2 regions of the Cryobacterium sp. PAMC25264 genome follow, and region 1 is predicted to be linked to the other one. Evidence: predicted binding sites of a transcription regulator. Region 1 holds the regulator's gene; the other holds the start of a gene.

Region 1 (15,217 bases):
CCGTCCAAGATTAGGGAGGAGGCTGCGAAGGCGCTCTTGAAGCTAGACCGGCCCATTCTGATGATTCTCGATGACCTGGATCGTTTGACGTCAAACGAGTTGCTCGAAGTCTTCAAACTTGTGCGGTTTATCGGACGCCTTCCGAACGTCTACTACCTGCTGTGTTACGACGAACGCACCCTGGCGGACCTGATTGAAAGCACCGAACTCGTTGGTTCGAAGAACGACGGTCGCGCCATGGATTACCTCGAGAAGATTGTCCAAATCCGATTTGATATCCCCCCAATGAGAATGGAGCAGTCCGAGAATATCTTTAGCGCCGGAATGAACTCCCTGTTGGAACGCAACGGGATTGTCTCCACCCGGCAAGACGAGAATCGAGTCCGCCCGATCTTCATCTCCGCGCTCGGGAGGCGACTCGATACACCGAGAGCAATCAGACGATACCTCGGCCAAATTGAAGCTTTTCTTCCGTCTGTGGCTGATGAAGTGGACTGGGTGGATTTTGCACTGCTGACTTGGATTCGAACATTGGAGCCATCAGTGTACGGACGGTTACAACGAGATCGAGAGTTCCTAGTCGGGAGTGGGACTGCTCCTGCAAACGACAAGTCAAGTTTGAAGCTGCGTACCGAGCAGCTAACGAATCTATTGGGCGGGGCTCAGATCAGCCAAGTGAATCGGGAGAGTCTGCTCGAAGTGCTCGCCGAGCTTTTCCCTGCTGTGAAGCTCGCGCGTGATGGAAGGACCCTTCGTGAGCTCCACATTCCAGCAGGACGCCGCGTGGCCAACGCTGAGTACTTCGACCGCTACTTCCTTTTCGGCATCCCGAGCGACGACATCGCCGACTTCGTCGTGTCCAAAGCTGTGCGAGACATCATCTCGTCTGTCCAGTCCACAGAAACAGATCGACTAGATTCCCAGTTGCTTGCCCAGACCGGACGCACGATTCGAAAAGTCGATCAAGAGCGTCCCCCTGGGGAGGAGCCTGCAGAACGAATTGCACTTTGGCTAGGGAGCCTGTACTCGCAACTACCCGAGGACTCTCATGGCTTCTTCTCCTCCCGAGATCAGGTCGAGCAGTTTTTTGCCCGCATGCTGGTCGAAACGTCATCATTGCAGGCAAAATCCGTCGTGCAGCAGGTCGCCGGGACAGTTCCAGGCACGTCGCTGACCGTCGAGGCGATTGCACTGATGGCCAATGTTGAGGTAGGCACGTCGGACGACGTCGAACGGTGGCACCTTCGCGGATCAGAGCTGATGCCACTCCTCGCCCAAATCTCGCGGAATGCTCTCGACGGATTCGCTGGGAGCCTCGCCAATATGCCTTCTGATATTTGGATAACAATCTGGAGGTGGGGAACGGCCGATCGGGATGCAGTCCGCTCTTACATTGAGACCAGCATTACGTCGAATCGATGGTCGGTCCTGGATGTACTGGCCAAGCTCGTAAGTTCAGCCGTTCCTCACGGAGTTCCCGGCGCTGTCGGAGTCATCAGCGGTTTTGACGCAAAGCTCGTGGGCGAACTTGTCGATCTCGATCTCGCGACTGAACGACTTGCAAAAGAACTGGAGTCGGCGCCACCCGGTCCGGTCCCATACCGCGCAGAGGCCACAATGCAGAACAGGCGCAGCTATGTTCTTGAGATGCTGCGCGGACGGAAGGAGCAGTACCGAGCTAAGTTGCTTGCGTAATTGGGCATTGCGGGTTTCTCCCTCGTCCTATGCGATTGCTTGCTCGTTCCACGGACTAGTTCGTTCAATTGGCGACTAAAGGGGGCTGACACCCAGACGAGTGAGGACCTCTCGGGCAAGGCCCCTGAAGTGTCACCTAGGTCATGGTCCCATACAGCCAGCGCGCGCCGAACAGCAGCAAGGTCGTCCCGGGGGTGGCGTTCAACCGTTGAGACTCCCGCAGGATCCCATCCCAAGCGCCGACCCTTTCCTTGAACCGGTCGAGTCTCGCGAGCGCTTCCTGCCGATCGAGGGTTGGCGGCGGTTCAAGCGACATCAGCCGGGTCCGGAGGTGTCATTCGGACTAGCCAAAACGAGGCCAGCGAAACTCGTTATAGGGCTTCCCGCAACACGAACGGACTTGACACGGAAGACATCGGCCAGGGCGACGCGGTTGTGGTGCGCGACGGCGAACGGGTGGCGTTGGTCGATGTCGGTCCGGACCCGGCGCTGCTGACACACTGCCTGGACACCCTGGGGGTCGACACCGTTGACCTGCTCGTGCTCACACACTACGACCTGGACCATGTCGGCGGGCTGGATGCGGTGATCGGCCGGGTGGGAACCGCCCTGGTGGGGGTGCCGGAGAACGCCGACGACGCCTCGCTGCACTCCCGGCTGGCCGAGGGCGGGGCAGAAGTGCGGGAGGCGGCGCGAGGAGACAGCGGCACCCTCGGCGGCCTCGCCTGGCACATTCTCTGGCCGATCCGGGGCTCCCCGCTCATGCAGACAGGCAACCCGGGAAGCGTCACGATCCTCTTCGACGGAGCCGGCATCCGGTCGGTGTTCCTCGGCGACCTCAACGAGGAGGCCCAGGACGCCCTCCTCGCCGCGGGCCGATCGGGCAGGTCGACGTGGTGAAGGTGGCCCACCACGGTTCCCGCGACCAGAGCGCCGCGCTGTACGCTCAGCTGCGGGCGTCGGTCGGGTTGGTCTCGGTGGGCGCCGACAACGGCTACGGGCATCCGACCCGGTCGCTGCTGGACGTGCTCGCCTCGACCGGCACGGCGGTGGTGCGCACCGACCAGGACGGGTTGGCCGTTCTCGCCCCCACCGCACGGGCGCCCGTCGTCGGCCAGACCAGCGTGGAGGAGTCGGCGCCGCGAGAGGCGCACGGTGCGGCGCTGAAGGTCTGGACCGAGCGGGTCGGTGGCACCCGGGCGGGCACCACCAGGGTCGGGAGCGTCGGGGGCTCCGGTTAGGCTGGAGCGGTAGCGAAGGGAGCCGCGTGGCCGCACGAACAACCGCACAGGCACGAACCGGCAAGCCGGCCGCGAAGGCGAGTGCTGCGAAGATTCCCCAGCTTGCCTGGCATCAGGTGCGACCGGCGCCCGTGGTGCTGGTGTCCGGCACCGAGACGTTCCTGGCCGACCGCGCCATCCGCTCGTTGCGGGACTTCCTCAAGCTGGAGGATCCCAGCCTGGAGGTCAGCGACATCCAGGCCGACAGCTACGCCCCCGGCGAGCTGCTCACCTTGGCCAGCCCGTCGCTCTTCGGTGAACCGCGGATGATCCGGGTCAGCTCGGTGGAGAAGTGCAGCGACACCTTCCTCACCGAAGCCATCGACTACCTGCAGAACCCGGCCGATGACACCTATGTCGTGCTGCGCCACGGCGGGGGAGTCCGCGGCAAGAAGCTGCTCGACACCATTCGCAGCGGAGTGGGCGGCGCCGTCGAGGTGGTCTGCGCCGAACTGAAGAAGGACTCCGACAAGCACGACTTCGCGACAGCGGAGTTCCGGGCCGCCGGGAAGCGCGTCACACCGAGCGCCCTGCGTTCCCTCGTGGCCGCCTTCTCCGACGACCTCGCCGAACTGTCGGCCGCTTGCCAGCAGCTCATCGCGGATACCGGCGCCGAGGTGACCGAGACCACGGTGGACCGCTACTACGGCGGCCGGGTCGAGACCAACGCGTTCAAGGTGGCTGATTCCGCGATCGCCGGCCGGTTGGGTGAGGCGCTCGTGACCCTCAGGCACGCGCTGTCGTCCGGGGCGGACCCGGTTCCGATCGTTGCCGCGTTCGCGAGCAAGATCCGCACCATGGCCAAGGTCTTCGGCGCCCGCGGGGGCTCCGCTCAGCTGGCGGCCAGCCTGAGCCTGGCACCGTGGCAGGTGGAGCGCGCCCAGCGCGACCTCCGCGGCTGGTCGGACGAGGGCCTGGCCCGGTGCATCGTGATGCTCGCCGAGACGGATGCCGCGGTCAAGGGCGCCGGCCGTGACCCGGTCTTCGCGCTCGAACGCCTCGTGACGGTCATCGCCAAACGCGGTGACTAGGGACGGTCGGACACCGTGACCGAGTCACGGTTCAGGTAGATCCAGACGCCGTCCGTGTACTCCGGGTCGCCGCAGGTCGCGCCGCTGACCTTGACCGGAAGAATCGTGGACGAGCCGACCAGATCAGCCTGCGACGCCGTCGCCTCGAACGATCCGGGCAGGGTCGGACAGTACTCGAGTTGCACGCGGCCGTACAGATCGGTGAACTGCACCATGATCCGCTGGGTGGGCGCGGGCAGCACCACGGCGAGAAGAACCGCCAGGGCGGCCAGGGCCAGCCCGACCAGCCCGAGCACAGCGCCGAGGATGGTGAGGCCGCGGCCGGCCGGCATCCGGTTCTCGTCGTGGGCGTGCCCGGAGGAGGGCGCGTTCGGAAGTGATGCCGCGAAGAGCACGCAGGCCCCGGCCAGCACGAGCACGAAGCCCAGGAGGCCGGCGAAGACCCAGGGGCTCAGCCCGGCGTACGCGGAGACTTGTGGTGCGAATCGGAGCCCGGCCGCGATCACCGCAGCGGCAACGGCGAACGCGGCGCCGAGCAGTCCGGCTTGGTGACGCCAGGGCGAGGACCCGGGGGTAGCCGGTGTCGAGGCCGATGCCGGGCCGCCGGCACCGGGCTCGCCGAAACCGGGCCCACCGGTATTGGGCACACTGGCACGGGGTTCACCGGTGCCGGGCTCACCGGAAGTGGGCTGGGCCGCGCTCGGCTGACCCCCGCTGGTCTGTCCGGGAGAACTCGTGGCCCCGGTGGCCTGTTCGCTCGTCACGTCGACACCATAGCGTCGGCGGGCCGCGCCGGAAAGGGGCGGACGGGTGCGGCCGCACACGCAGAAAACCCCCGCCAGGGGCGGGGGTTGCTCTGTGTGGCGCCTCGTCAGAGAACGCCGAAGGCCGAGCTAGAGCGCGTTGACCGACTTGGCGATAGCGGACTTCTTGTTCGCTGCCTGGTTCTGGTGGATGACGCCCTTGCTGACGGCCTTGTCGAGCTTCTTGGAAGCAACGGCGAGGCTGGCGACAGCCTTGTCCTTGTCGCCGGCGGCGACGGCGAGGCGGGTAGCCCGGATGGCCGTCTTGAACTCGCTCTTGACCGCCTTGTTGCGCTCCTGCGACTTCTTGTTCGTGAGGATCCGCTTGATCTGCGACTTGATGTTTGCCACGTTTTTTACGCTTTCGTTAGATTCTTGTTCGGATGGGCCGCCCGGTGATAGAGGGCACCGTGCGGCGAAAATCGTGTGGGGTGGGACCCAACACGCAAGCCAACAGGCAACGATACCAGCTATCCGGGCCGACCATGCACCGAATCCGGCTGATCTCGTCCTGGGTGTGCGTCCACCTCGGCCAGGATCCGTCCGAGCACTCTATCGAACCGGAGCGGGCGGTGCAGGCTCACCAGGTGGCCGGCACCGGGAACCGTCACGAGGGTGCCGTGCCGACTCGCGTGCAGGAAGCGTTTCTGGTGCAGCCTGAAATGGTCCCATGCCCCGTTGACCAGCCAGACCCGGCCCGGATAGGCCCTCAGATCGGTCAGCGGCGTCAGCGTCCCCGTCTCCCGCAACCCCGCGTCCATGACCTCCAGGGCCACGCCGCCGGCGAGGGCATCGGCGGCGCCGGCTGGCGGGAGCATCCGTCGTACCAGGAACGTGTGCAACCGGAGTCCGCGGTCGGGCAGCCGGTGGATCAGCCGGGCGAGCAGCCTGTAGCCGGCCAGGCCGGGCCCACCGGGTTCGAACGCCGACCCCACGGCCACGAGGGCGAGCACCCGGTCCGGGTGCCGGGCGGCATAGGCGGTGGCGTAATACCCGCCGAGCGAGAGGCCCACGAGCACGACCTGGCCGCCGAGAGCGTCGACGCCGGCATCGATGGCAGCAAGGGCCCCGGCCACGGTGAACTCCTCGCCCAGCCTCGACCCGTGCCCGGGCAGGTCGATGGCGAGCACCGGGTGGCCGGCCGCGGCCAGCATCTCGCACTGGTGCCGCCACATGCTGGCCGACGTGCGGATGCCGTGCACCAACACGACCGGGACCGGCACGTCAGGCTCCCCTGATGGTTCCGGACGCCCGGGCGCTGGCCACCGCTGAGGTACGCGAACCCACCCCGAGCTTGCCGAAGATGTGCACCAGGTGGGACTTCACGGTGGCCTCGCTGAGGAACAGGTCCTGCCCGATCTGCCGGTTGGACCGGCCGGCGGCGACGAGCCCGAGCACCTCGACCTCGCGCGGGGAGAGCCGGCTCTCCGGAACCCTGGAGCGGTCGGCCAGGCGGGTCACGATGGCCGGCGCGAGGGCGCTCTGGCCGGCCGCAGCCGCGCGCACGGCCGCGATGAGCTCGGCCGGCGGGGCGTCCTTGAGCAGGTAGCCGCTGGCGCCGGCCTCGATGGCACCGAGGATGTCGGCATCCGTGTCGTAATTCGTCAGTATCAACACGTGCGGGGCGCCGGGAACCGCGCGCACCCGCCGGGTGGCCTCGGCCCCCTGCATGGTTCCCGTCTGCGTTGGGGCGCCGGGCGCTGCCCCGCCGAACTGCAGGTCCATGAGCACGACATCGACCCGTCCGGAGGCCGCCAGTGTCACCGCCTCCTCGGCCGTGCCGGCCTCGAGGTCCACGACCAGGTCGGGCTCCGCGCCGAGCAGGGCCCGCAGGCCAGCCCGCACCACGGGGTGGTCGTCCGCGAGCAGCACCCGGATCATGCCGCCACCTGCCCGGTCGGGAAGGTTACGGCCACGGCAGTGCCCTGACCGGGCGCGGACTCGAGCACGAAGCTGCCGCCGAGTTGCTCCACCCGTTGCCTGATGGCGACCAGCCCGAACGAGTCAGGGCTCTGGGCGGCCGCATCGGTGAGAGTGAAGCCCCGGCCGTCATCGACGATGTCCAGGGTCACCTCGTCGGTCATGTAGCTCAGCGTGATCTCGGCCCGACCGGCATCGGCGTGCTGGGCGACGTTGGCCAGCGACCCCTGAGCGATGCGCAGCAGGGTGGTTTCCAACGACATCGGCAGGGCGACGGCGTCCCCGGTGACGTGCAGGCTCACCCGGGTGGCGCGTCCGCCGGTGGGCGTCGGGCGCTGAATCGCAGCCGCGAGCCTGGCCAGGGCGCCGGGCAGAGTCTGGGCGTCCAGGGCCGGAGGGGTGAGTTCGCGGATGAACCGGCGGGTCTCCTGCAGATTCGCCGCCGCCGTGTCCCTGGCCAGTCGCAGGTGGTCGAGGGCGGCCGGGTCGGTGACGGTGCGCTCGGCAGCGTGCAACAACAGTTGGATGCTCGAGAGTCCCTGCGCGACAGTGTCGTGGATCTCCCGGGCCAGGCGCTGCCGTTCGGCGAGGGTGCCGGCATCCCTGGCGGTGGCGGCGAGTTCGGCCCGGGTGGCCAGCAGGTCGTCGATGAGAGTCTGTCGTTCGCCGGCCTCCCGCAGCAGCGCCCGGTAGCCCAGCCCGACCGCGACGGCCACTCCCGCGGCCACGATCGGCCCCAGGGTCGCGCCCAGGCTCAGGCCCACGTGCAGGCTCATCGACCAGATCGTCAGGAACACGCTCAGCAGCACCAGCGGAATGCCCGCCCTGAGGGGCAGCACGTGCAACTGGAGGAAGAACAGGGGGAAGACGATGAAGGCGGCATCCTCGGTCAACAGGGTCAGCGCGAGCCACTCGACCAGCAGCAACGCCATCCAGACCGGCACGACCCAGCCGCGCGGCCGGGTCCGGGCCAGGCGGCCACCGCCGGCGTAGCTGGCGAGGAACACGAGGGCCAACGCCACGATGAGAGCCGCATCCGGGGCCGCGTCCCACAGGGTGAGAACGATCACCAGCCCCGTCAGCACCACGATCAGCACGTGCAGGCCGATCCGCAGCCCCGAGAAGACCGGGGTCAGGGCGGAATGCGGCAGGCCGTCGCCGATGCTGGTGGGCGGGGTGGGGTCCCGAGGGGTCGGGGTGGCGCGCACGGCGATGCTGGACATGGTGATGCCAGCATAATCAGGGCGTGCGCGCCCGGCATCCGTCGAATGGATGAGCGAGCCTGGCCGTGGCAGGTCACCCCGATGCTGCGGGGCATGGGAGAATTGGGCCATCATGTCACCGAGAGCTCTCAAGGCGCTGGAACCGGCCGCAACCGCCCCCGCGTTCATCCGTAACTTCTGCATCATCGCGCACATCGACCACGGCAAGTCCACGCTGGCCGACCGGATGCTGCAGATCACCGGCGTCGTCGACGACCGTTCCATGCGCGCCCAATATCTGGACCGCATGGACATCGAACGCGAACGCGGCATCACCATCAAGAGCCAGGCCGTGCGTATGCCGTGGGAGATGGACGGTGCGACCTACGCGCTGAACATGATCGACACCCCTGGCCACGTCGACTTCACCTACGAGGTCTCCCGCAGCCTGGCCGCCTGCGAGGGCGCCATCCTGCTCGTCGACGCCGCACAGGGCATCGAAGCCCAGACCCTGGCGAACCTGTACCTGGCGCTGGAGAACGACCTCACCATCATCCCGGTGCTGAACAAGATCGACCTGCCGGCCGCCGACCCCGACAAATACGCCAAGGAGCTCGCCAGCCTCATCGGCGGCAGCCCCGACGACGTGCTGCGGGTCTCCGGCAAAACCGGCGTGGGCGTGTCCGAGCTGCTCGACCGGGCCACCTCGCTGATCCCGGCCCCGGTCGGCGATGCGAACGCACCGGCCCGCGCGATGATCTTCGACTCGGTCTACGACAGCTACCGCGGCGTCGTCACCTATGTGCGCATGATCGACGGGCACCTGAGCCCCCGCGAGAAGATCCAGATGATGTCGACGCGCGCCACCCACGACATCCTCGAGATCGGCGTCACCAGCCCCGAACCCACGCCGAGCAAGGGCCTGGGCGTCGGCGAGGTGGGCTACCTGATCACGGGCGTGAAGGACGTGCGCCAGTCCAAGGTCGGCGACACGGTCACGACAGCGGCCAAGCCGGCCACCGAGGCGCTGCCCGGCTACACCGAGCCCAAGCCCATGGTGTTCTCCGGCCTGTACCCGATCGACGGCAGCGACTACCCGGCCCTCCGCGAAGCTCTCGACAAGCTCAAGCTCTCGGATGCGTCGCTGGTCTACGAACCTGAGACCTCCGTCGCGCTCGGCTTCGGCTTCCGTTGTGGCTTCCTGGGCCTGCTGCACCTCGAGATCATCACCGAGCGCATCGACCGGGAGTTCAACCTCGACCTGATCACCACCGCGCCCAGCGTGATCTACGAGGTCACCACCGACGACAAGAAGACCGTCACGGTCACCAACCCCAGCGAGTTCCCGAACGGCAAGATCGCCGTCGTCGAAGAGCCCATCGTCAAGGCCGCGATCCTCGCACCCAAGGATTACGTCGGCGTGATCATGGAGCTCTGCCAGGGCCGCCGCGGTACCCTGCTCGGCATGGAGTACCTCGGTGAGGACCGGGTTGAGATCCGTTACACGATGCCGCTGGGCGAGATCGTGTTCGACTTCTTCGACCAGCTCAAGAGCAAGACCGCCGGCTACGCGTCGTTGGACTACGAGCCCATCGGCTCGCAGGAGGCCGACCTGGTCAAGGTCGACATCCTGCTCCAGGGCGAACAGGTCGACGCGTTCAGCGCCATCGTGCACCGCGACAAGGCCTACGACTACGGCGTCCTCATGACCGGGCGCCTCCGCAAGCTCATTCCGCGCCAGCAGTTCGACGTGCCCATCCAGGCCGCCATCGGCGCCCGCATCATCGCTCGCGAATCGATCAGTGCTATCCGCAAGGACGTGCTGGCCAAGTGCTACGGCGGTGACATCTCCCGCAAGCGCAAGCTGCTCGAAAAGCAGAAGGAAGGCAAGAAGCGCATGAAGATGGTCGGCCGGGTCGAGGTGCCGCAGGAGGCGTTCATCGCTGCGCTCTCCGGCGACGAACCGCCCAAGAAGGAAAGAAGTAACCGTCATGCGACGTTCGACCTTCACCGACGCCGCTGTGACGTATGCCGCCATCGGCGGCACCCTCGCGTCCGACCTGATGCGCTACCCACCCAAGGGGCACCGGCCGCTCGAGCGCACTGTGCGCCTGGGCAGCGGCGAGGAACGCTTCCGTGCGGCGACCACGTCGCTGATGACCTGGGGCATCCAGCGCGGCAGCGGCATCGAGGTCACCGACCTGGACGCCGGCACCGGCGTGCAGTACACCGGCATCGTCTTCACCGACGACGGAACCCCGGCTCCCAACCAGGAACACCCGGTGAACGAGGCGACCTTCGCCGAGGACGGCACCCCCTTCATCAGCAACGGCATGACCGGAGTACTCAAGATCCCGAACGGCCCATTCACGGTCGCCGCACCGGTGCGCGTGGTCTACGTCATCGATGAGGCCGACAAGATCGGTTTCGCCTACGGCACCATGCGCGGCCACCCGCAGAACGGCGAGGAAGCGTTCATCGTCGACCGCCGCCCTGACGATTCCGTCTGGCTCACGATCCGCTCGTTCTCCCGGCCGAGCACCTGGTACTACCGCCTGGCCTGGCCGGTCCTGCGCTTCCAACAGGAACGCTACACACGCCGCTACCTCCGCGCCCTGCACCCCGTCGGGATGGCCTGACCGGATGGCTGGACCGCATCCGGTCGGCGACCCCGCACCACTCGACGGACTGTTGCCGGCCTCGGCCGGTGTCGGCGCGGACGAACGCGACTTCGGGGTCTACCTGCACGTGCCGTTCTGCAAGGTGCGCTGCGGGTATTGCGACTTCAACACCTATACCGCCACCGAACTGCGCGGGGTGAAGCAGAGCGACTATGCCAGCCAGGCCGTGCTCGAGGTCGAGTCCGCCGCCCGCATCCTGGCCGCGTCGCACATCGCTCCCCGGCCAGCTGCCACGGTCTTCTTCGGCGGCGGCACACCCACCCTGTTGCCCGCCGACCACCTGGTGCGGATGTTGCACGCCGTGCGGGACACCTTCGGCATCGTGCCCGGCGCCGAGATCACCACCGAGGCGAACCCGGACTCTGTCGACCTCGCCTACCTGCTCCAGCTCAAGGCCGCCGGGTTCACCCGGGTGTCCTTCGGCATGCAGTCGGCCGTGCCGAGCGTGCTCGCCACCCTCGAGCGCACGCACGACCCCGAGCGGGTTCCGCTCGTCGTGCAGTGGGCCAGGGAGGCCGGCCTGGACGTGAGCCTCGACCTCATCTACGGCACCCCGGGGGAGACCATCGAGAACTGGCGGGCCAGCCTCGAGCACGCGATCGGACAGAACCCCGACCACATCAGCGCCTACTCGCTCATCGTCGAAGACGGCACCAAGCTGGCCAGGCAGATCCGCCGCGGCGAGCTCGTGCAGCCCGACGAGGACCTGCAGGCCGACTTCTACGAGTTGGCCGACCGGCTCCTGGCCGAGGCCGGCTACGGCTGGTACGAGGTCAGCAACTGGTCACGGGGCACGCAGCACCGCTCCCGGCACAACCTCTCCTACTGGAGGAGCGCCGACTGGTGGGGTGTGGGTCCCGGAGCGCACAGCCACATCGGCGGGGTGCGCTGGTGGAACGTCAAGCACCCGGCGGCATACGCCGACCGGATCCTCGCCGGGCACTCCCCGGCGGCCGGGCGAGAGACTCTCGACGATGACACCCGCGAGCTGGAGCGGGTGCTGTTGCTCACCCGCATCCGCGAGGGCATCCCCGTGGCGACGTTGACGACGGCGGGGCGCCGAGAGGTGGCCGGCCTGATCAATGACGAACTCATCGATGCGCGGGCAGCGATCGGCGGCACCGTCGAACTGACCCTGCGCGGGCGGCTCCTGGCCGACGCCGTGGTGCGCCGTCTCCTCACCGACTGAACCCCAGCCCTCCCCACCCGCGAACCGTGAGTTAAGCCCCAGAACGCGCGCGTTTTGGGTGCTTACCTCACAGTTCGCGAGGGGGAAAGGGGTTAGTTGAGGAACTTGATGGTGAGCGGGTAGGTGTACCACTCGCCCTTGTTGGCTGCGATGGCGGCCATGATGCTGAAGACGATGTTGAGGATCCACACCGCGGCCAGGATCAGGAAGCCGATGCCGATGACGGTGAGGATGCCTCCGACGAACCCGGCGATGGCCAGGGTGATCTGGAAGTTCAGCGCCGTTGCGGTGTGCGCCCGGATGAACGGGCCGCGGTCCTTGAGCACGATGTAGCCGATCAGCGCCGGCAGGAAGCTGAACAGGATTCCGCCGATGTGGATCAGGGTCGCCCAGAGCTTCTCGTCGGCCGGGCTCAGCTGACTCTGTGCCTGGTACGGGGCTGCGGGGGGAGGCGTGGCCTCTGACATGGGATCTCCTTCGTGACTCCCGGCGGTGCGGGGCGGCGTCGGGCGCCGCTCACACCAGAATAGCGCCGCTCACCCCAACCGGGAGCCTGCAAACTAGCTGATCAGACGGATAGAGAAGGGGTAGCGGTACGGACGGCCGTCGCGGGCGCTCAGGTAACCGAGCACCGAGAAGATCGATCCGACCAGCCACAACACCCAGCCGAGCGAGAAGAGCCCGGACAGGAGGCCGAACGTGACCAGGCTGAGAACCGTGGAAAGCACATTGAGGGCCACGTAGCCGATGAGCAGGGTGATCTGGAAGTTCAGGGCCTCCTTGCCCTGTTCATTGGTGAACGGGCCCCGGTCCTTGAAGACCAGCCAGATGATCAGGGAAGGCGGGAACGAGAGGATGCCGCCCAGGTGCGCCAGTGACGCCCACTGTCTGTCCTGCTCCGGGGAGAGCGGAGGCCCTGACGACGGCCTGTTCGATGGTCCCTGACCGGTGGGTTAACTCATGACGGTGTCCTTCGGTGAGCGGTGCGTGGACGTGCTTGAGCCCACGCTACTGCGCAAAATCGTCGGGGAGCAATGGGTATGCGGCCCACCCGCGATATGATTAGCAGTCAAACAATGAGAGTGCCAGCCAGCTGGCGGCGCGAGCGGGCATGAGGGAGGCGATCGGAATGGTGTCGGATCGTAGTCTCGAGGTGCTCCGCGTCATCGTGCAGGACTACGTGGCCTCCCGTGAACCCGTCGGCTCCAAGTCCATCGTCGACAGGCACGCCTTCGGCGTCTCGGCGGCCACCATCCGCAACGATATGGCCTTGCTCGAGGAGGAGGAGCTCATCATTGCTCCGCACACCTCGTCCGGGCGCATTCCCACCGACAAGGGTTACCGCCTCTTCGTCGACCACCTCGCCGACCTGCGTCCGCTCACCGTCGCCCAGCGTCAGGCCATCGAGGTCTTCCTCGGCCAGTCCGCCGACCTGGACGAGGTGCTCGCGCGGAGCGTGCGGCTGCTCTCGCAGCTGACCCATCAGGTGGCCCTTGTGCAATACCCGTCGTTGTCGCGCGCCACCGTGCGCCACATCGAACTCGTGCCGCTCAGTGACACCCGGGTGCTGTCGGTTCTGATCACGGACTCCGGCCGAGTCGAACAGCGCGTGGTGGAGTTGACCCGCGCGCTGGACGAGACTGCCCTGGCCGAACTCCGCACCCGTCTCAACGCCGTGGTCGGCGGCCTGAGCATGAGCGAGGCCGCCGCCGCACTGACCGGGCCGACCGGTCTGGGCCCGCCCGAGCTGCAGGACCTGATCGACCTCATCACCGGCACCCTGCGGGACCAGGTGGGCGCCAACCGGCAGGACCGCCTGGTAATGGCCGGTGCTGCGAACCTGGTGCGCACTGAGGACGACTTCAGCGGCAGCATCTACCCGGTTCTCGAGGCCATCGAAGAGCAGGTGGTGCTGTTGCGCCTGTTCGGCGAGATGGCCACCGACCAGCACGGCGTCTCGGTGAGCATCGGCCGGGAGAACGCGCCGTTCGGCCTGGGGGAGACGTCCGTGCTCACGAGCGGCTACACCTCCCACGGCGATGCCGCCCGGCTGGGCGTGCTCGGTCCGACCCGGATGGACTACTCCAACAACATGGCGGCGGTGCGCGCCGTCGCCCGGTACCTCTCGCGCCTGCTCGGCGAGAACTAGCCGCCCCCACACCTTCCCACCGACACTTTTCACCCCCAGAACCCGAGGAGAGCCAGCTTTGGCTGACCATTACGAAGCACTCGGCGTCGCGCGCGATGCCACCACCGACGAGATCAAGAAGGCATACCGGCGCCTCGCCCGCCAGTTGCACCCCGATGTGAACCCGGGCGCCGAAGCATCCGAGCGGTTCAAGACCATCACCCACGCCTACGACGTACTCTCGGACCCCAAGCAGCGCCAGAACTACGACCGCGGCGGCTCGGGCAACTCCGGCCAGGGCGGCGGATTCGACGCGGGCAACTTCGGCGACATCTTCGAGACCTTCTTCGGCGGGGGAGGCGGCGGCAGCCGCGGCCCCCGGTCGCGTCGGGAACGTGGGCAGGACGCCCTCATCCGGGTCGAGCTCGACCTGGACGAGGTCATCTTCGGCACCCACCGCGACATCGAGGTGGACACCGCGATCGTCTGCGCCACCTGCAACGGCAGCTGCTGCCAGCCCGGCACGTCCCCGGTCACCTGCGACATCTGCCACGGCACCGGAAGCATCCAGCGCGCTGTGCGCTCCCTGCTCGGCAACGTGATGACCTCCAGCCCCTGCGGCTCCTGCCGTGGCTACGGCACCATCATCGCCACACCCTGCGTCACCTGCCAGGGCCAGGGCCGCGTGCGCGCCCGCCGCACCGTTCCGGTGGACATCCCCGCCGGCGTCGACACGGGTCTGCGCCTGCAGATGCCCGGCAGCGGAGAGGCCGGACCGGCCGGAGGCCCCAACGGCGACCTCTATCTCGAGATGAAGGTGCGGCACCACGACGTCTTCAGCCGCGACGGCGACGACCTGCTCTGCACCCTCGAGGTGCCGATGACCGACGCCATCCTGGGTGCGACCGCAACGGTCAAGGCCCTCGACGGTGACATCGAGGTCGAACTCCGCCCGGGCGTCCAGGCCGGCGAGATCCTCACGGTCAAGGACCGCGGCATCACCCGCCTGCGTGGCAACGGCCGCGGCGACCTGCGGGTCGGCGTGCAGGTGCTCACCCCCACCAAGCTCGACCACAAGGAACGCGAACTCATCGAGGCCTTCGCGGCCAGGCACAAGGTGGCAGCTCCGGCACTCAGCCACTTCCAGCAGGGCCTGTTCGCGAAGCTCCGCGACCGGTTCCTCGGGTAGGGGTGCCCGCTAGCGATGGCGCATTTCTTCCTTTCCGAGACTCTCGCCCAGGCCCCTCCGCCACGCAGGTGGGGGCCACCGTGAGCCTCACCGGCGCCG
Region 2 (15,217 bases), 1.2 Mb from region 1:
TCGGCGACGACGGCCTCGGTGGTGAGGAACAGTCCGGCGATCGACGATGCGTTCAGCAGCGCGGAGCGGGTGACCTTCACCGGGTCATTGATGCCGGCAGCGATCATGTCGACGTACTCGCCGGTTGCGGCGTTGAGGCCGAATCCGACGGGCAGGTTGCGCACCTTGTCGGCGACAACGCCCGGCTCCATGCCGGCGTTGAGGGCGATCTGCTTGAGCGGAGCGTCGATGGCGACGCGCACGATGTTCGCGCCCGTTGCCTCGTCGCCGACGAGGTCAAGGATGGCCTTGCTCTCGAATGCGGTCTTGCCGGCCTGGATCAGTGCCACGCCACCACCGGCGACGATGCCCTCTTCGACGGCTGCCTTCGCGTTACGGACGGCGTCTTCGATGCGGTGCTTGCGCTCCTTGAGCTCAACCTCCGTCGCGGCGCCGGCCTTGATGACAGCAACGCCACCGGCGAGCTTGGCGAGACGCTCCTGGAGCTTCTCACGGTCGTAGTCGGAGTCGGTGTTCTCGATCTCGTTGCGGATCTGCTGAACGCGACCGGCGATGGCGTCGGCGTCGCCGGCACCCTCGACGATGGTGGTCTCGTCCTTGGTGATGACGACCTTACGGGCGTTACCGAGCAGGTCGAGGGTGACGTTCTCGAGCTTGAGGCCGACCTCCTCGGAGATGACCTGCCCACCGGTGAGGATGGCGATGTCCTGCAGCTGCGCCTTGCGACGGTCGCCGAAGCCCGGAGCCTTGACGGCAACCGACTTGAAGATGCCGCGGATCTTGTTCACAACGAGCGTGGCCAGGGCCTCGCCGTCGACGTCCTCGGCGATGATGAGCAGCTGCTTGCCGCTCTGGATGACCTTGTCGACGATCGGCAGCAGGTCCTTGATGTTGGAGACCTTGGAGTTGACGATCAGGATGTAGGGGTCTTCGAAGACCGCTTCCTGACGGTCGGGGTCGGTGACGAAGTATGCCGACAGGAAGCCCTTGTCGAAGCGCATGCCCTCGGTGAGCTCGAGCTCGGTGCCGAAGGTGTTCGACTCCTCGACGGTGACAACACCCTCCTTGCCGACCTTGTCGATGGCTTCGGCGATGATCGCGCCGATCTCGGCGTCGCCGGCGGAGATGGAGGCCGTGGCCGCGATCTCTTCCTTGGTCTCGATCTCCTTGGCGCTGGAGATGAGCTCTGCGATGACCGCAGCGGTGGCCTTCTCGATGCCGCGCTTGAGGCTGATCGGGTCGGCGCCGGCTGCGACGTTGCGCAGGCCTTCGCGGACCAGCGCCTGAGCGAGGACGGTGGCGGTGGTGGTACCGTCGCCGGCGACGTCGTCAGTCTTCTTGGCGACCTCCTTGACGAGCTCGGCACCGATCTTCTCGTACGGGTCGTCGAGCTCGATCTCCTTGGCGATGGACACGCCGTCGTTGGTGATCGTGGGGGCGCCCCACTTCTTCTCCAGCACGACGTTGCGTCCGCGCGGGCCGAGGGTCACCTTGACCGTGTCAGCGAGGATGTTCAGGCCGCGCTCCAGGCCGCGACGGGCCTCTTCATTGAAAGCAATGATCTTTGCCATATGTGTTTCTCGTCCCTCCCGGACGTTACCAAAACGATGATGGGTTAGCACTCCAAACAGCAGAGTGCTAAACCGATTCTGGCACTCTGGGGTCGAGAGTGCAAGTGAACGGGGGCTGCACGATGCCGCCGCAAGACCGGGTTACGGCAGGATCTCCACGGCGCCGCCACCGTCGGTGGGCACCAGTTCGATCCAGGTGTTGCCCGGTGCGAGCTCGATGGCCGCGCCGTCGGCATCCGTCAACTTGATCGGCGCCGCGGGGGCGTCCTTGGTCCACGTCGCGGGCAGGGTCGATCCGTTGGTTGAGACCCAGGCCTGGCCCGTGCCTTCCAAGATGGTGCGGGGCACGTCGGTGCTGCGGTCCACGCCGACGCTGAGCACCACGACATTGGTGGCGACCAGCCGGCCGCCGCCGGCGTCCAGGTCGGGCGCGCCGTCCTGGCCGCGCAGGTAGGCGCTGCCGGCGGGGTCCCAGGTCCAGGAGCGCTCGCTCGAGTCGGAGAACCGGGTGACGATGGTGCCGGCGGCCTCCCCGGCCGTGGCAGCCCCGGCGGAAGCCGCGCTGTCGGCGTAGTCGAACTGCCGCTCCGGCGGGGCCAGGTCTGCATGCCGGTCGACGACCTCGGCGGCGCTGAGCACCACGTCTTGCGGGGATTCCCGGTCGTCCACGCGCCGAAAAATGCCGCTGTCGTCCTGGTCGAAGATCACGTTGAGCACCGGGGTGTTCTGCATGGCTTCGATGAACTGCGGCTGCCCGCCGGAATAGGCCACGATGCCGCCGAACGGACTCAGCAGGTCAGGGTCCATGGGCCGGATGGAGCGCACCGGGCCCACGTCGTCGGGCACGTCCGAGTGCCAGAGGGCGGCATACCGGGTGAGCCCGCCTTCCACCAGCTCTTCGAACACCAGGTCCGAGCGTTCGAGGCCGATCTGCGGCCGGGCCGCGGGGAGGTTGTCGATCTTCACGGCCAACGACGGATGCTCCGCGTCGGCCGGGTCGATCGGGGTTCCCCGCAGCGGGGCCACGGCGGGAGCCGCCGCGGTGGGCGTCGGTTCGGTGGGCGGCGCGGTGACGCAGCCGGTCAGGACGCAGGCGGCTCCGATCAGCACAGCGGCAGCCCAGGCGTGGGAGCCGGTGCGGCGGGAGCGGGGGCGTCGAACAGGGGTGGTCATCCGTAACGCAGTCACGCCACACACCTTAGCTCCGCGAGGTATGTCTGCCGAGCGGGGCAAGGTGTGTGGCGTGCTGGTCATCACGGGAACCGATACATCGTCGGCGCCTGTTCAGTTGTGTGCTGCCGGCCCCGTGAGGCCGACTGTTCCACGCGAGGGCTATGCCGGACGAACCGACTCTGCCTGCGGACCTTTGGCTCCGGTACCGAGTTCGAAGACGACATGCTGGCCTTCTTCAAGAACCTTGTAGCCGTGCATGTCAATGGCGGAGTAGTGGACGAAAACGTCCTGCCCACCTCCATCGACCGTGATGAAGCCGAAACCCTTTTCAGCGTTGAACCATTTGACGGTTCCGTTCGCCATGTGAAACTCCCCTAGTGCAGTGTTGACTTTCGGCTTTCACCCGCTGGTGTTACCGGGCCTGGCGCAGTAGCTGCGTCCACCGTCCGCGAAAGAGCGCTCTCAACCCGAGAACGCGACTCGCATAAAATGAGCGACCACTGCAGATAGTAGTGACGGCAGCGGGGATCCATAGGGGGTTGACTGGCGGGCACAACGCCACTAGGAATTCGGCGCTTAGCCCTCCGGTATCGCGTAGTCGGTGCCGACCACGACGGTCAGGGTGGCGTCAGAGCCCGCGAAGTCGCTGGAGAGCAGGATCGCCGAACCGGGCAGCAGGGCCGCCACCCCGCGGGCAGCGCCCTCCAGGGAGGCATCCGCGTAATACACGGTGGTGGTGGTGACGTCTTCGGTGTCGGCGTCACTCATGGTGCCGACGCTCCAGCCGCTGTCGGTGAGCACCTCGCCCACTGAGCGGGCGACACCGGTGGTGGCCGTGCCGTTGAGCACGGTGACACTCGCAGTGGGGTCGGTGGTGGGCTCGGCGGTGGGCACGGGCTCGGCCGTGGGCGCCTCTGAGGCGGCTTCCGTGCCGGTGCTGGTCTGGCTGGAGATTCCGGGGATGGTGAAGTTCAGCCGGTTGTTCAGCACGGTCAGTCCGATCGCTCCCACGCCCACGAGCAGGGCCGTTGCGGCGAGCGCCCACCAGAACGCCACCCAGCGGCGGCCCTTTCGGCCGGGGGCCCGGTGCGCCCCCACGCGGTCGAGCTTGTGCGGAAGGTCGTCGAAGCGGTCTTTCGGGTACGAAGTGGGCATCGTGAGTCTGGTTCGATCCTCGGTTGGCTGAACACGCGGTAGGAGGGTCCTACTCGATGGGGCGGATGGCCCGGCGCGACCGGGCCTGGGACCGCGCGTCACGCATCCGCTGCAGGCGTTTCACCAGCATGGGATCGTGGGCGAGGGCAAGCGGGGAGTCGAGCAGGGCACCCAACAACTGATAGTAGCGGGCAGCCGACAGGCCGAACTCGGCCCGGATCGCCTGTTCCTTGGCGCCTGGGTGGGACCACCAGCGCCGTTCGAAAGCGAGTACGGCGGTGTCGCGCGGGCTGAGCGCCGTGCCGCCGTCGACACCCCGATCGCTCTCGCCGTGCCCGCTGGTCGCCATACGCGTCATCCTATTTGGCGTGGACTGGGTTTTCGCTGACCGGCGCGGCCTGTCCCGCCGGTCGCTGCCCGCTCCGGCAGTGATGACCGCCGGCTGGGAATCCCCCGGCCCGGGGAATGTCCGGGGGCCCGGCCGAGTTTAGGCTGGAGGCAGCAATCTGCCCGCTGAGTTGCCCGCAAGAGTAATGCCGCACAGAAGTAGTGAAGGGACGCACCATGGACTACGAGGTCACCAAGTCTGACGCCGAATGGAAGGCCGAGCTTTCCCCCGAGCAGTACGCCGTGTTGCGCGGGGCTGCGACCGAGCGCGCCTGGACCGGCGAACTGCTCGACGAGGGCCGGTCGGGCGTGTACACCTGTGGCGCCTGTAACGCAGAGCTGTTCAAGAGCGGCACCAAGTTCGACTCCGGTTGCGGCTGGCCGAGCTTCTATGAGTCGGTGCGCCCCGAGGCCGTCGAGCTCATCGAAGACCGCTCGCTGGGCGTCGTACGCACCGAGGTGCGGTGCGCGGCCTGCGGTTCGCACCTGGGCCACGTGTTCGATGACGGTTTCGGCACGCCCACCGGCGACCGGTACTGCATGAACTCGATCTCGCTCAACTTCACGCCCGTCGAGTAACGGTCTTGTCGGCGGTTCTCGACGCGATCTTGTCGCGCCGGTCGTATTCCGTGGTCACCGCGGATGCGCCCGGCCGCGACGAGCTGGTTCCCCTGATCCAGGCGGCTGCCCGCGCCTCCGACCACGGCGCATTGCGCCCGTGGCGGATCATCGAGGTGCGCGGCGCCGCCCGGATCGCACTGGGCGACGCGCTCGTGGCGGCCTCGGGCCTCGAGGGACCGGCCGCCGCCAAGCTCGCCGGCAAGCCGCTGCGCGCCCCACTGCTGCTGGCCCTGGTGGCCCGGCATCGGCCGAGCCACAAGGTGGCGGCCTGGGAGCAGGACGCGGCGGCCGTCGGCGTCGCCCACTTCCTCAGCCTGCTGCTCGAGGATGCGGGCTGGGGCGTGATGTGGCGCACCGGCGGCCACACCCGCGCCGAACCGGTGCGGCAGGTGCACGGACTCGCCGACGGCGAGGAGCTGCTCGGCTGGCTCTACGTCGGCGGCATCCCCGAGAACGTCAAGCCCGCCGTGCGCCAACCGGTCGACGCGGCCGACCACCTCAGCGCCCTGCCCGCCTGACCGCCCCGCGCCCCCGCAACTGCACCCGAAGCGGACAATTGGTCCCGGCGCACCGGGACCAATCGTCCGCTTCGGGACCAGTTGTGCGCGCCAGGGGTCAGGCGAACGCGTTCACACCGGTGAGTTCGGCCGAGAGCACCCAGAGGCGGGCCGCATCCGCGGGGTCGATCGCGTGTGCGTCCACACCTCGGATACGGGCGGTCTCGCTGCCCGGAACGGTGGGCTCGGCGATGTCGCAGTCCTCGCAGTAGACCCCGCCCAGGCCGTCGAGCATCGGGGAGGTCGCCGCCCAGGTTGCCGTAGCGGCGCCCTGCTCGGTCGTCTTGAAGACGGAGTTCACGGTGCCGTCCTCGGTCATCCATCCCGACGCGATCATCTCCTCGCGCGGCAGGTGCCGCTGCAGCTCGGTCATGATGCCGCCAGGGTGCACGGCGAATGCGCGCACGCCGTGCCCGGCACCGAGGGCGTCCAGCTGCACGGCGAACAGGCTGTCGGCGGTCTTGGCCTGACCGTAGGCCAGCCACTTGTCATAGCCGGTCTCGAACTGCGGGTCGTCGAAACGGATGCCGCTGAGCTTGTGCCCGGTTGACGACAGAGCCACAACGCGGGCTCCCCCGCCGGCCACCAGGGCGGGCCAGAGCAGGTTGGTGAGCACATAGTGGCCCAGGTGGTTGGTGGCGAACTGGGACTCCCAACCGTCGCCGACGCGGGCTTCAGGGGAGGCCATGATGGCGGCGTTGTTGATCAGGATGTCGAGCCTGCGTCCGGCGGCCAGAAACCGATCGGCGAAAGCGCGCACGCTGCCGAGGTCGGCCAGGTCGAGGGTCTCGACCTTGACGTCAGCCAGCCCGCGCGCGTCGAGCGCGGCCCGGGCCGCCTCGGGACGGCGGGCAGGAACCAGGACCTGAGCGCCCGCAGCGGCGAGCGCCGCGACGGTCTCGATACCCAGCCCCGAATAGCCGCCGGTGACGATGGCCGTCCGGCCGTTCAGGTCAATGCCGGCGAGTACCTGGGTGGCGGTGGTGCGCGCTCCGAACCCGGAGGGGAGGGCGTGCTGGGGTGTAGTTGTCATCGTTCCAGCGTACGCTCGCTCGCCCCTGGATAGACTTTCGCCGTGCGGCCGAACGCGCCGTCGCAGGGGGACTCACATGATCGGCAATCTAACCGGCTGGCACTTTCTCATCATCGCGGGCGTCCTCGCCGCGGTGGTCCTGATCGCGCTGGCGATAGTGTTCCTGATCGTGCGTCTGGTGCGGCGACGCCCGGCGGGCTCCGGCGGCCTGGCGGACCCCGCGACCCGGTTGGCGCAGCTCGACCAGCTGCGCGCCCAAGGTCTGGTCACTGAGGCCGAATACGACGCCAAGCGCCGGGAGATCCTCGGGCTGCTCTGATCCGGCGGATCAGACCGAGTCGAGCCCGACCCGGTCGTCGGGACCGATGGCCCGCACGACCCGCGCCGGGTTGCCCACGGCGATGACCCCGGGCGGCACGTCGCGGGTGACCACCGAGCCGGCGCCGATGATGCTGCCCGCGCCGATCGTGACGCCGGGGCAGACGACGACGTTGCCGCCGAGCCACACGTCGTCTTCGATCACGATTGGCCAGACCCGCTCGTATCCGGCCCGGCGCTCGCCCACGTCGACGGCATGGCTGGGCGTGTAGAAGCGGGCACTCGGACCTACCAGCACGTTGGCACCGATGGTGATCTCGCCCCCGCCGAGGGCCAGGAAGTCGGCGTTGATGAACGTATTGGCGCCCACGCGCAGCCGCGAGCCGTAGTCCAGGTACAGCGGCGGCCTGAAGTCGGCACCGTCGCCGACGCTCGCGAGCATCCCCACGAACAGGGCGTGCGCGGCGGCCTGGTCGTCGTCGTAGAGGGCGGTGATCTGGCGGCAGGTGCGCTGCGTGCTGGTCGTCAGCTCGGCCAGTTCGGGCCCGGACCGGTAGCGGTACCACTCCCCCGCGATCATCTTGTCGTACTCGGAGCGAACGAGAACCGGGGGCATTTTGTTGTCTGTAACCACAAACACGAGCCTAGCCCGTCGCCGCTGCTCCGCGCGCGTCGATCCGCCGTCAGGTTCCCTCGGTCAGCCGACGTCGTTCGGCCAGCTCGGCTTCGATCCGGCGGATGCGCGCCTGTTCGGCATGGAACTCGATCTCGCGGTCCAGCGAGGCCAGTTGCTCCTCGGTGCTGGTGATCCGCCGTTCCGCCTGGGCCGTGGGGGTCGCCTGTGCGCTCGAGGCCGAACCCGTGCGACGCCGGGGCGCACCCAACCGAGGATGCGCCATCGGTGTGTCGTAGTCGTGTCCGATCACGAACCAGAGCAGGCTGCCGATGAGGGGGAGGAAGATCACCAGGAGCACCCACACCACCTTGGGCAGGTGTTTCACCTGGCCGTCCTGCCGGGTGATGATGTCCACGAGGGCGGCCACAACGAGCACCAGGAGCACGAGGGAGAGCAGCGCATACATGGCGGTCAGCTTAGTGACCGCCGTGCACGGGCGACCAGCCCCCAGTTCCGCGGGCACTCGCGGGGCCGACGTGGGGCTTGCGCCCGCACGGACACCGGGCCAGCGTGGTCAGCGATGCCGGCCGAACCCGGGACCGACCGACCCGGACCGGTCCAGCCACAGTGCCAGATCGGCGGAGGAGACCGGCCGAGGAGGACCGCGACATGCCCGCGCACCCCGAGCCACCGGCGACCCCCGCCCCCGATTCCGCGGCGGGCCACCCGGCCAACCCGGCCCAGACCGGCGACCCACTGGCGGTCATCCGTTCGCGCGGATACCTGCGCGTGCTGTTGCTGGCCGGGCTCATCGGCGTGCCGGTGTCCGTGGTCTCCTACGGGTTCCTCGCCCTGGTCTCCTGGCTGCAGGGCTACCTGTTCACTGAGCTGCCGGCTGCCCTGGGGTTCGACAGCGTGCCGGTGTGGTGGCCGCTTCCACTCGTGGCCCTGTCCGGCCTGCTGGTGGCGCTGTGCATCCGGTTCCTGCCGGGAACCAGCGGGCATCCGCCGTCGGAGGGCTTCGCGGCCGGCGGGTTCCCGCGGCCCCCGGAGCTGCCCGGCGTCGCGCTGGCGGCGCTGGCCACGCTCGCCCTGGGCGCGGTGCTCGGTCCAGAGGCACCGCTGATCGCCCTCGGCGGCGGGCTGGGCGCTCTCGCGGTGCTCCTGATCAAGAAGGACTCGCCGCCCACCGCCCTCGCGGTCATCGCATCGGCGGGCAGCTTCGCCGCGGTGAGCACCCTGCTCGGTTCGCCGCTGTTGGGCGCCTTCCTCTTGATGGAGGCATCCGGTCTGGGTGGTGCCATGCTCGGGGTGGGTCTGCTTCCCGGGCTGCTCGCCGCGGGGATCGGCTCCCTTGTCTTCGTCGGCCTGGATTCCTGGACTGGGCTGGGCACCTTCTCCCTCGCCATCCCCGACCTGCCGGCGTTCAGCACGCCCACCCTGGCGATGTTCCTCTGGGCACTTGTGCTCGGGGTGGCCTGCCCCCTCCTGGCCTGGGGAATCAAGGCGCTCGCGAGGGTGGTACGCCCGGCGGTACACGCCCAGCGGCTGCTCGTCACCCCGGTGCTCGGTCTGCTCATCGCCGGGCTTGCGATCTGGTTCGCGGTGGTCACCGGCGAAGACACGGGTCAGGTGCTCTTCTCCGGCCAGACGACCTTGCCCGCGCTCATCAGCAACGGAGCCTCCTGGCCGATCGGCGCGCTCGGCTTGCTGGCGCTCTGCAAGGCTCTCGCCTACGGCCTGTCGCCCAGTGCGTTCCGCGGCGGGCCGGTGTTTCCCGCCATGTTCATCGGCGCTGCCCTGGGCATCATGGCGTCCCATCTGCCGGGCATGGCTCTGGTTCCGGCGCTGGGGGTGGGCATCGGCGCCATGTGCGTGTCGATGCTGCGGCTGCCGCTCACGAGCGTTCTCCTGGCCACCGTGCTGCTCACCAGCGATGCCTACGCCGTGATGCCGCTGGTCATCGTGGCCGTGGTGGTGGCACACGTGATCACCGGCCGGCTGCCAGAGCCACCGGGCCGGTGGCTCCGCCGCGACCCGGCGCCGACCGCTCCGGGCCTCGGCTAGCGGATCTAGCGGGCGTCCCAGAATCCCCGGTGCACCTCGGTCGCCTCCGCGACCAGCGCCGGGCCGGCCACGACCACGCTGCCGCCACCGCGGGCGAAAACCTCGCGGCAGGGCAGGTCCAGCGTGGGCTCGCCGTCCTGGCTGGGCACCATGGCGCCGAGGTCCTGCTCGGGCAGCGCATAGGCGACCCGCCCGATCCCGGCCCAGTAGATGGCGCCGGAGCACATCGCGCAGGGTTCGGTACTCGTGTACAGGGTGCTCGAGCGCAGCGCGGTCTTGTCCAGCCGGGCGCTGGCCAGGCGCACGAGGTTGGTCTCGGCGTGTCCGGTGGGATCGTTGCCGGTGACCACGCTGTTCTGACTCTCCATGATGGTGCCGTCGGCGGTGACCAGGATGGCGCCGAACGGGTGGTTTCCGTTCGCGCGAGCCAGTGCCGCCACGGCGATGGCCCGCAGCAGGTGTTCCTCGTCGGCGGCCGAGATGCTCGTGGGCACCGGCGTGGAGGAACCCAGCGGGCTGACCTCGTCGAGTGGACTGGTCATTCCGCTCCTCGTCGCTGTTCTGCGAAGCCCGGGGGAACACGGGCGATGGGGCCGGCCACGGGACTTGAACCCGTAACCCCCACTTTACAAGAGTGGTGCGCTACCAATTGCGCCAGGCCGGCATGAGACGCACGAAGCACCTCGAGCATTCATCCTAAATCACTCGGCACTCTCGTGCCGACGCATTCGGTCCCGCCGTCACCAGCAGAGCCGGTGCGGTCAGCCGGCCGGAGTGGGCGTGGGCGTCGGGGTGGCGGTGGAATACGCCTCGCTGGCCGCCTGCAACACGAACGCCGCGAACTCCTTCGGGTCGTCCAGGGCACCCACGTACTGCTTGCCATTCACCAGCACGGTCGGGGTGCCGGTGATCGCCTTGAGGGAAGAGTTCGGGATCGGTCCGCTCAGGGCGCGATCGGTGGCATCCTGCACCCACGACTTGTAGGTGGTCTCTTCGATGCAGGTGTTGATCTCGGACAGGCTCGTCGACACTCCCGAGCTCTTCACGAGAGCCTTGAGGTCGTCGTCGTTGAGGCCCGCGGTGCCCTCGACGGGCTGGTCGGCGAAGAGCGCGGCGTTGAACGACAGGAAATCGTCCGGCGAGTAGTTCGCCACACAGGCGGCGGCGTTGGCCGCACGCAACGAGTACTGGGTGCCAGCGGATTTGCTGGTGAGGATCGAAATGGGGTGGACCTCGACCGTGGCCGCGCCGGAGTCGACCCACTGCGAGATCTGGTCGGCGTTGGTGGTCTCGAACTGTCCGCAGAACGGGCACAGGTAGTCGATGTAGATGCGGATGTCGGCGACGTTGCCCGACGCATCCGGAGGGGAGGGAATCGGGTCGGCCTTGGGCTGCAGGGCCGGGGTGGTGACGGCGGTGAGGCCCTCACCGACGAGCAGACCGTCACTGGCCATGTTGCGCGGGCCGGGGCCGTCGGGGCGAACCGAGTTGACGATGATCAGCACGATCACGGCGACGACCGCGATGGCGGCGATGGCGATGCCGCCCTGCAGGAACACCCGGTTACGACGGTCGCGCTTCTTCTGCTCGACTCGGAGTTGGGCGGCCTTGGTGCGTGCGGCGTCGCGTCGCTGATTCTTCGAGGGGCGAGGTTCGCCTGGGCCACCAGTTGTCATGGATGATCACTCCGAGTTGAGGGGGTGCGCTCGCGAATGAGCGCGATTGCATTTCAAATAGTAGGTCCCCAGTCTGAGAATTAACCAACCGGGGCTTCACAGCGGCCTCTCTGGGGGTTCACCGGGGACACACTGGCGGGGCTCCGGCAGGCGATTCAGGCGACGCTCACGCGGGACATGCCATACTAGGAAGGTCTTGCGCTGGTGCTACGTCAGCCGGACAGCAAATCCCATCACAACGGATCGTCCGGCACGTACCTGCCGGTGAAGGAGAATAACGAAACAATGGCTTCAGTAACTTTTGACAAGGCCACCCGCCTGTACCCGGGCTCCACCCGCCCCGCGGTCGACCACCTCGACCTGTCGGTCGCCGACGGTGAGTTCCTCGTCCTGGTCGGCCCCTCCGGCTGTGGCAAGTCCACGTCGCTCCGCATGCTCGCCGGCCTCGAAGAGGTCAACGACGGCGACATCTTCATCGGTGAGCGCAACGTCACCGACGTTCCCCCGAAGGACCGTGACATTGCCATGGTCTTCCAGAACTACGCTCTGTACCCGCACATGACCGTCGCCGAGAACATGGGCTTCGCGCTCAAGATCGCCGGCGTCAACAAGGACGAGCGTGCCACCCGCGTTCTCGAAGCCGCCAAGCTGCTCGACCTCGAGCCCTACCTCAGCCGCAAGCCGAAGGCCCTCTCGGGTGGCCAGCGTCAGCGTGTTGCCATGGGTCGCGCCATCGTGCGTCAGCCCCAGGTGTTCCTCATGGACGAGCCGCTGTCGAACCTCGACGCCAAGCTGCGCGTGCAGACCCGTACCCAGATCGCGTCGCTGCAGCGTCGCCTGGGCGTCACCACGGTCTACGTCACCCACGACCAGACCGAGGCGCTCACCATGGGCGACCGCATCGCCGTGCTCAAGGATGGCGTCCTGCAGCAGGTCGGCACCCCCCGCGACCTGTACGCCAAGCCGAACAACGTCTTCGTTGCCGGCTTCATCGGCAGCCCGGCCATGAACCTGTTCCTGGCCGACGCCGTCGACGGTGGCATCATGTTCGGTACAGCCACGGTGCCCGTGGCCCGCGACACCCTTGCCGGCGCTTCCGGTAAGAAGGTCACCATCGGCGTTCGCCCCGAGGACATCCACCTCTCGACCACCCACGGCGAAGGCCTCGCCGTTGACGTCGACCTGGTCGAGGAGCTCGGCGCCGACGGTTACCTGTACGGCCACTCCACCGTCGAGGGCAAGCGCACCGACATCGTCGCCCGCGTCGATGGCCGTTCGCACCCGTCGGCCGGCGACACCGTCTACCTGACCCCGACGCCGAACCACCTGCACGTGTTCGACGCAGAGACCGGCCTCCGTCTCGGCGGCGCCGTCAGCGACTAAGTTCCATCCCGACAAACTCGACCGCCGGCAGTTTTTGGCGGTCGAGTTTGTCATTTCGGCGCCCGTTCCCTGTGGGCGGCACCGTCGTACATCCCGCGCCTTGTGAGCCCACCCCGGCCGAGGCCACCCGCGGGGCTTCGCCGCCCTGCCGACAGTTAGGCGCTTCATGAGCGGTTCCTTGAACATCACCTCGGCAACGGCCGATCCGGCCCTGCTCGACCTGCCCTGGCACCTGCCGCTGGATGCCTGGCCGAACGAGAACATCGCCTCGCTGCCCAAGGGCCTCTCCCGACACCTCGTGCGATTCGCTCACCTGAGCGGACGCGTCGTGGCCATCAAGGAGACCACCAGCGAGATGGCCAAACGCGAGTACGACATGCTCCGCACCCTGCAGGGCCTCGAGATCCCCTGCGTCGAACCGCTCGCGGTGATCACCAACCGCACCGATGAAGACGGCGACCCGCTCAACTCGGTGCTCGTCACCCGGCACCTCAAGTTCTCGCTGCCCTACCGCGCACTGTACTCGCAGGCCCTCCGCCCGGACACGGCCACCCGCCTCGTCGACGCCCTCGCCCTGCTCCTCGTGCGCGTGCACATGGTCGGCCTGTTCTGGGGCGACGTGTCGCTGTCCAATACCCTCTTCCGCCGCGACGCCGGCGCCTTCGCCGCGTACCTCGTCGACGCGGAGACCGGGCAGCTCTACCCGGGCGGCCTCTCCAACGGCCAGCGCGAGAACGACCTCGAAATCGCCCGTGTCAATATCGCCGGCGAGCTGATGGACCTCGAGGCCGGCGGCCGGGTCGCCAACGAACTCGACCCTATCATCGTCAGCAACGGCATCGTCGCCGCCTACCGGTTGCTCTGGAAGGAGCTCACCGGGTCGGAGTCGTTCGCGAGCAACGAGCGCTGGCGCATCACGGAGCGCGTCGAGCGCCTCAACCACCTGGGCTTCGACATCGAGGAACTGGCCATCAAGACCGATGAGACCGGAACGACGGTGCGCATCCAGCCCAAGGTCGTCGACGCGGGCCACCACCAGCGCCGTCTGCTGCGTCTCACCGGCCTCGACGCCGAGGAGAACCAGGCCCGCCGTCTGCTCAACGACCTCGACTCCTACGGTGTCGCCTACGGCAATCCCGACGCCGACGAGGAGATGATGGCCCACGAGTGGCTGGTGCGAGTGTTCGAACCCGTCGTGCGCGCCATCCCGCGTGAGCTCAAGGGCAAGCTCGAGCCCGCCGAGGTGTTCCACCAGCTGCTCGACCACCGCTGGTACATGGCGCAGAACGCCGGGCGAGACATCCCGTTGGCCGAGGCCGTGACCTCGTACGTGCAGGATGTGCTGCGGCACCGTCGCGACGAGGCCACCGTCATCGATCCGCCCACCACGCCGATCAGCCTCCCCGACCTCGAAGCCGAAGGCATCGACGCCGACGAGGCCGAGGCAGACGACTGGCGCCTGAACGTCTGACGCCCGGCCGCGCGCGAAGGGCCCTTCGCGAACGCGGCAGGTGGGCTCCCCCCGTGAGTTGCCAGTTGGCGCCCTCTCCCGACGCCGCAATGGGCCTCAACTGGAAAGTCACCCACGGCGCGACAGCCGAGTTGCCAGTTCACGCCCCCTCACGGCGCGCCAAGGGGCCTGAAGCGACAACTCACTGGGGCCCACCCAGGCAGAGCCGCTCAGGGCTCTCGACAACGAGACCTGCGGCACTCACCCGGGCACCCGCGTCCCCTCATCAGCACGCCCTGAACTGAACCACGGCAATCAGCGAGGTCGCCCAAGGCCCTGAATCGACCCCTCACACAGCATCCGCCCACAAAAAACGGCGCAGACCACCCGGAATCGGCATGATCTGCGCCGTTCTCACACGCGCGAGCGGTCGGCTCAGGCCTCCGCGGCCTTCTTCGCGACCTTCGCCGCAAGCGCGTCCGCGCGCAGCTTGGAGATCTCGTAGAGGGTGACGCCGGCGGCGATTCCAGCGTTCAGCGATTCGGTGTTCGCGTTGATCGGGATCGACACGATGGCGTCGCAGGTCTCGGTGACGAGGCGGGACAGGCCCTTGCCCTCGCTGCCGACGACCACGACGATGGGGCGCTCCGCATAGCCCAGGCCCAGTTCGGGCAGCTGAGTGTCGCCGCCGCCGTCGAGGCCGATGACGAGCATGCCGCGCTCCTTGAGCGCCTTGAGCGTCTGGGTGAGGTTGCTGGCCATGGCGACGGGCAGGCGCGCTGCGGCACCGGCGGAGGTCTTCCAGGCCGAAGCGGTGACGCCCACGGAGCGGCGCTGCGGCACGATGACGCCGTGGCCGCCGAACGCGGCGGTGGAGCGGATGATCGCACCGAGGTTGCGCGGGTCGGTGATGCCGTCGAGGGCCACGAACAGCGGCTTGTGGCCGCGGCTGATGGTGAGGTCGAGCAGTTCCACCGGGTGCGCGTACTCGTACGCGGGAACCTTGAGCGCGAGGCCCTGGTGCACGGCGTCCTTACCCGAGAGCCGGTCGATCTCGGGGCGCATGACCTCGAGCACCGGGATGTTGCGGGTCGTCGCGAGCTTGAGGACCTCCTTGACCCGGTCATCCATTTCGATGCGCGTGGCCACGTACAGCGCCGATGCGGGGATCTTGGCGCGCAGTGCCTCGAGCACCGAGTTACGGCCGGTG

Evidence for each region. Region 1 encodes HrcA, which represses chaperone genes, less so after heat shock. Its sites were predicted from a motif close to TTNGCACTCGNNNNNNNCGAGTGCNAA; they were not measured.
Region 2: the regulator HrcA is predicted to act here: its motif matches at 1,616-1,642, upstream of groL (chaperonin GroEL).

The regions. Positions count from the first base shown of each region.
Region 1 covers NZ_CP080383.1:1,369,597-1,384,813, forward strand. Annotated here, with positions in the region: gene KY500_RS06255 (P-loop NTPase fold protein) at 1-1,695, shown strand, start outside; gene KY500_RS06260 (ComEC/Rec2 family competence protein) at 1,990-2,595, shown strand; gene KY500_RS06265 (hypothetical protein) at 2,592-2,936, shown strand; gene holA (DNA polymerase III subunit delta) at 2,963-4,006, shown strand; gene KY500_RS06275 (hypothetical protein) at 4,003-4,770, opposite strand; gene rpsT (30S ribosomal protein S20) at 4,900-5,160, opposite strand; gene KY500_RS06285 (alpha/beta fold hydrolase) at 5,280-6,032, opposite strand; gene KY500_RS06290 (response regulator transcription factor) at 6,034-6,690, opposite strand; gene KY500_RS06295 (sensor histidine kinase) at 6,687-7,952, opposite strand; partial or broken gene lepA (translation elongation factor 4) at 8,065-9,903, shown strand; gene KY500_RS06305 (DUF1990 family protein) at 9,995-10,570, shown strand; gene hemW (radical SAM family heme chaperone HemW) at 10,575-11,801, shown strand; gene KY500_RS06315 (DUF4870 domain-containing protein) at 11,894-12,268, opposite strand; gene KY500_RS06320 (DUF4870 domain-containing protein) at 12,362-12,676, opposite strand; gene hrcA (heat-inducible transcriptional repressor HrcA) at 12,931-13,950, shown strand; gene dnaJ (molecular chaperone DnaJ) at 14,009-15,118, shown strand; partial or broken gene KY500_RS06335 (16S rRNA (uracil(1498)-N(3))-methyltransferase) at 15,187-15,217, shown strand, end outside.
Region 2 covers NZ_CP080383.1:2,547,742-2,562,958, forward strand. Annotated here, with positions in the region: gene groL (chaperonin GroEL) at 1-1,571, opposite strand, end outside; gene KY500_RS11785 (DUF3048 domain-containing protein) at 1,713-2,759, opposite strand; gene KY500_RS11790 (cold-shock protein) at 2,904-3,107, opposite strand; gene KY500_RS11795 (LytR C-terminal domain-containing protein) at 3,321-3,899, opposite strand; gene KY500_RS11800 (DUF3263 domain-containing protein) at 3,949-4,248, opposite strand; gene msrB (peptide-methionine (R)-S-oxide reductase MsrB) at 4,464-4,865, shown strand; gene KY500_RS11810 (nitroreductase family protein) at 4,871-5,425, shown strand; gene KY500_RS11815 (oxidoreductase) at 5,523-6,497, opposite strand; gene KY500_RS11820 (SHOCT domain-containing protein) at 6,574-6,816, shown strand; gene KY500_RS11825 (sugar O-acetyltransferase) at 6,826-7,431, opposite strand; gene KY500_RS11830 (PLD nuclease N-terminal domain-containing protein) at 7,499-7,897, opposite strand; gene KY500_RS11835 (chloride channel protein) at 8,101-9,498, shown strand; gene KY500_RS11840 (nucleoside deaminase) at 9,504-10,040, opposite strand; tRNA gene KY500_RS11845 (tRNA-Thr) at 10,087-10,162, opposite strand; gene KY500_RS11850 (thioredoxin domain-containing protein) at 10,260-11,174, opposite strand; gene KY500_RS11855 (ABC transporter ATP-binding protein) at 11,460-12,557, shown strand; gene KY500_RS11860 (DUF4032 domain-containing protein) at 12,724-14,028, shown strand; gene rlmB (23S rRNA (guanosine(2251)-2'-O)-methyltransferase RlmB) at 14,443-15,217, opposite strand, start outside.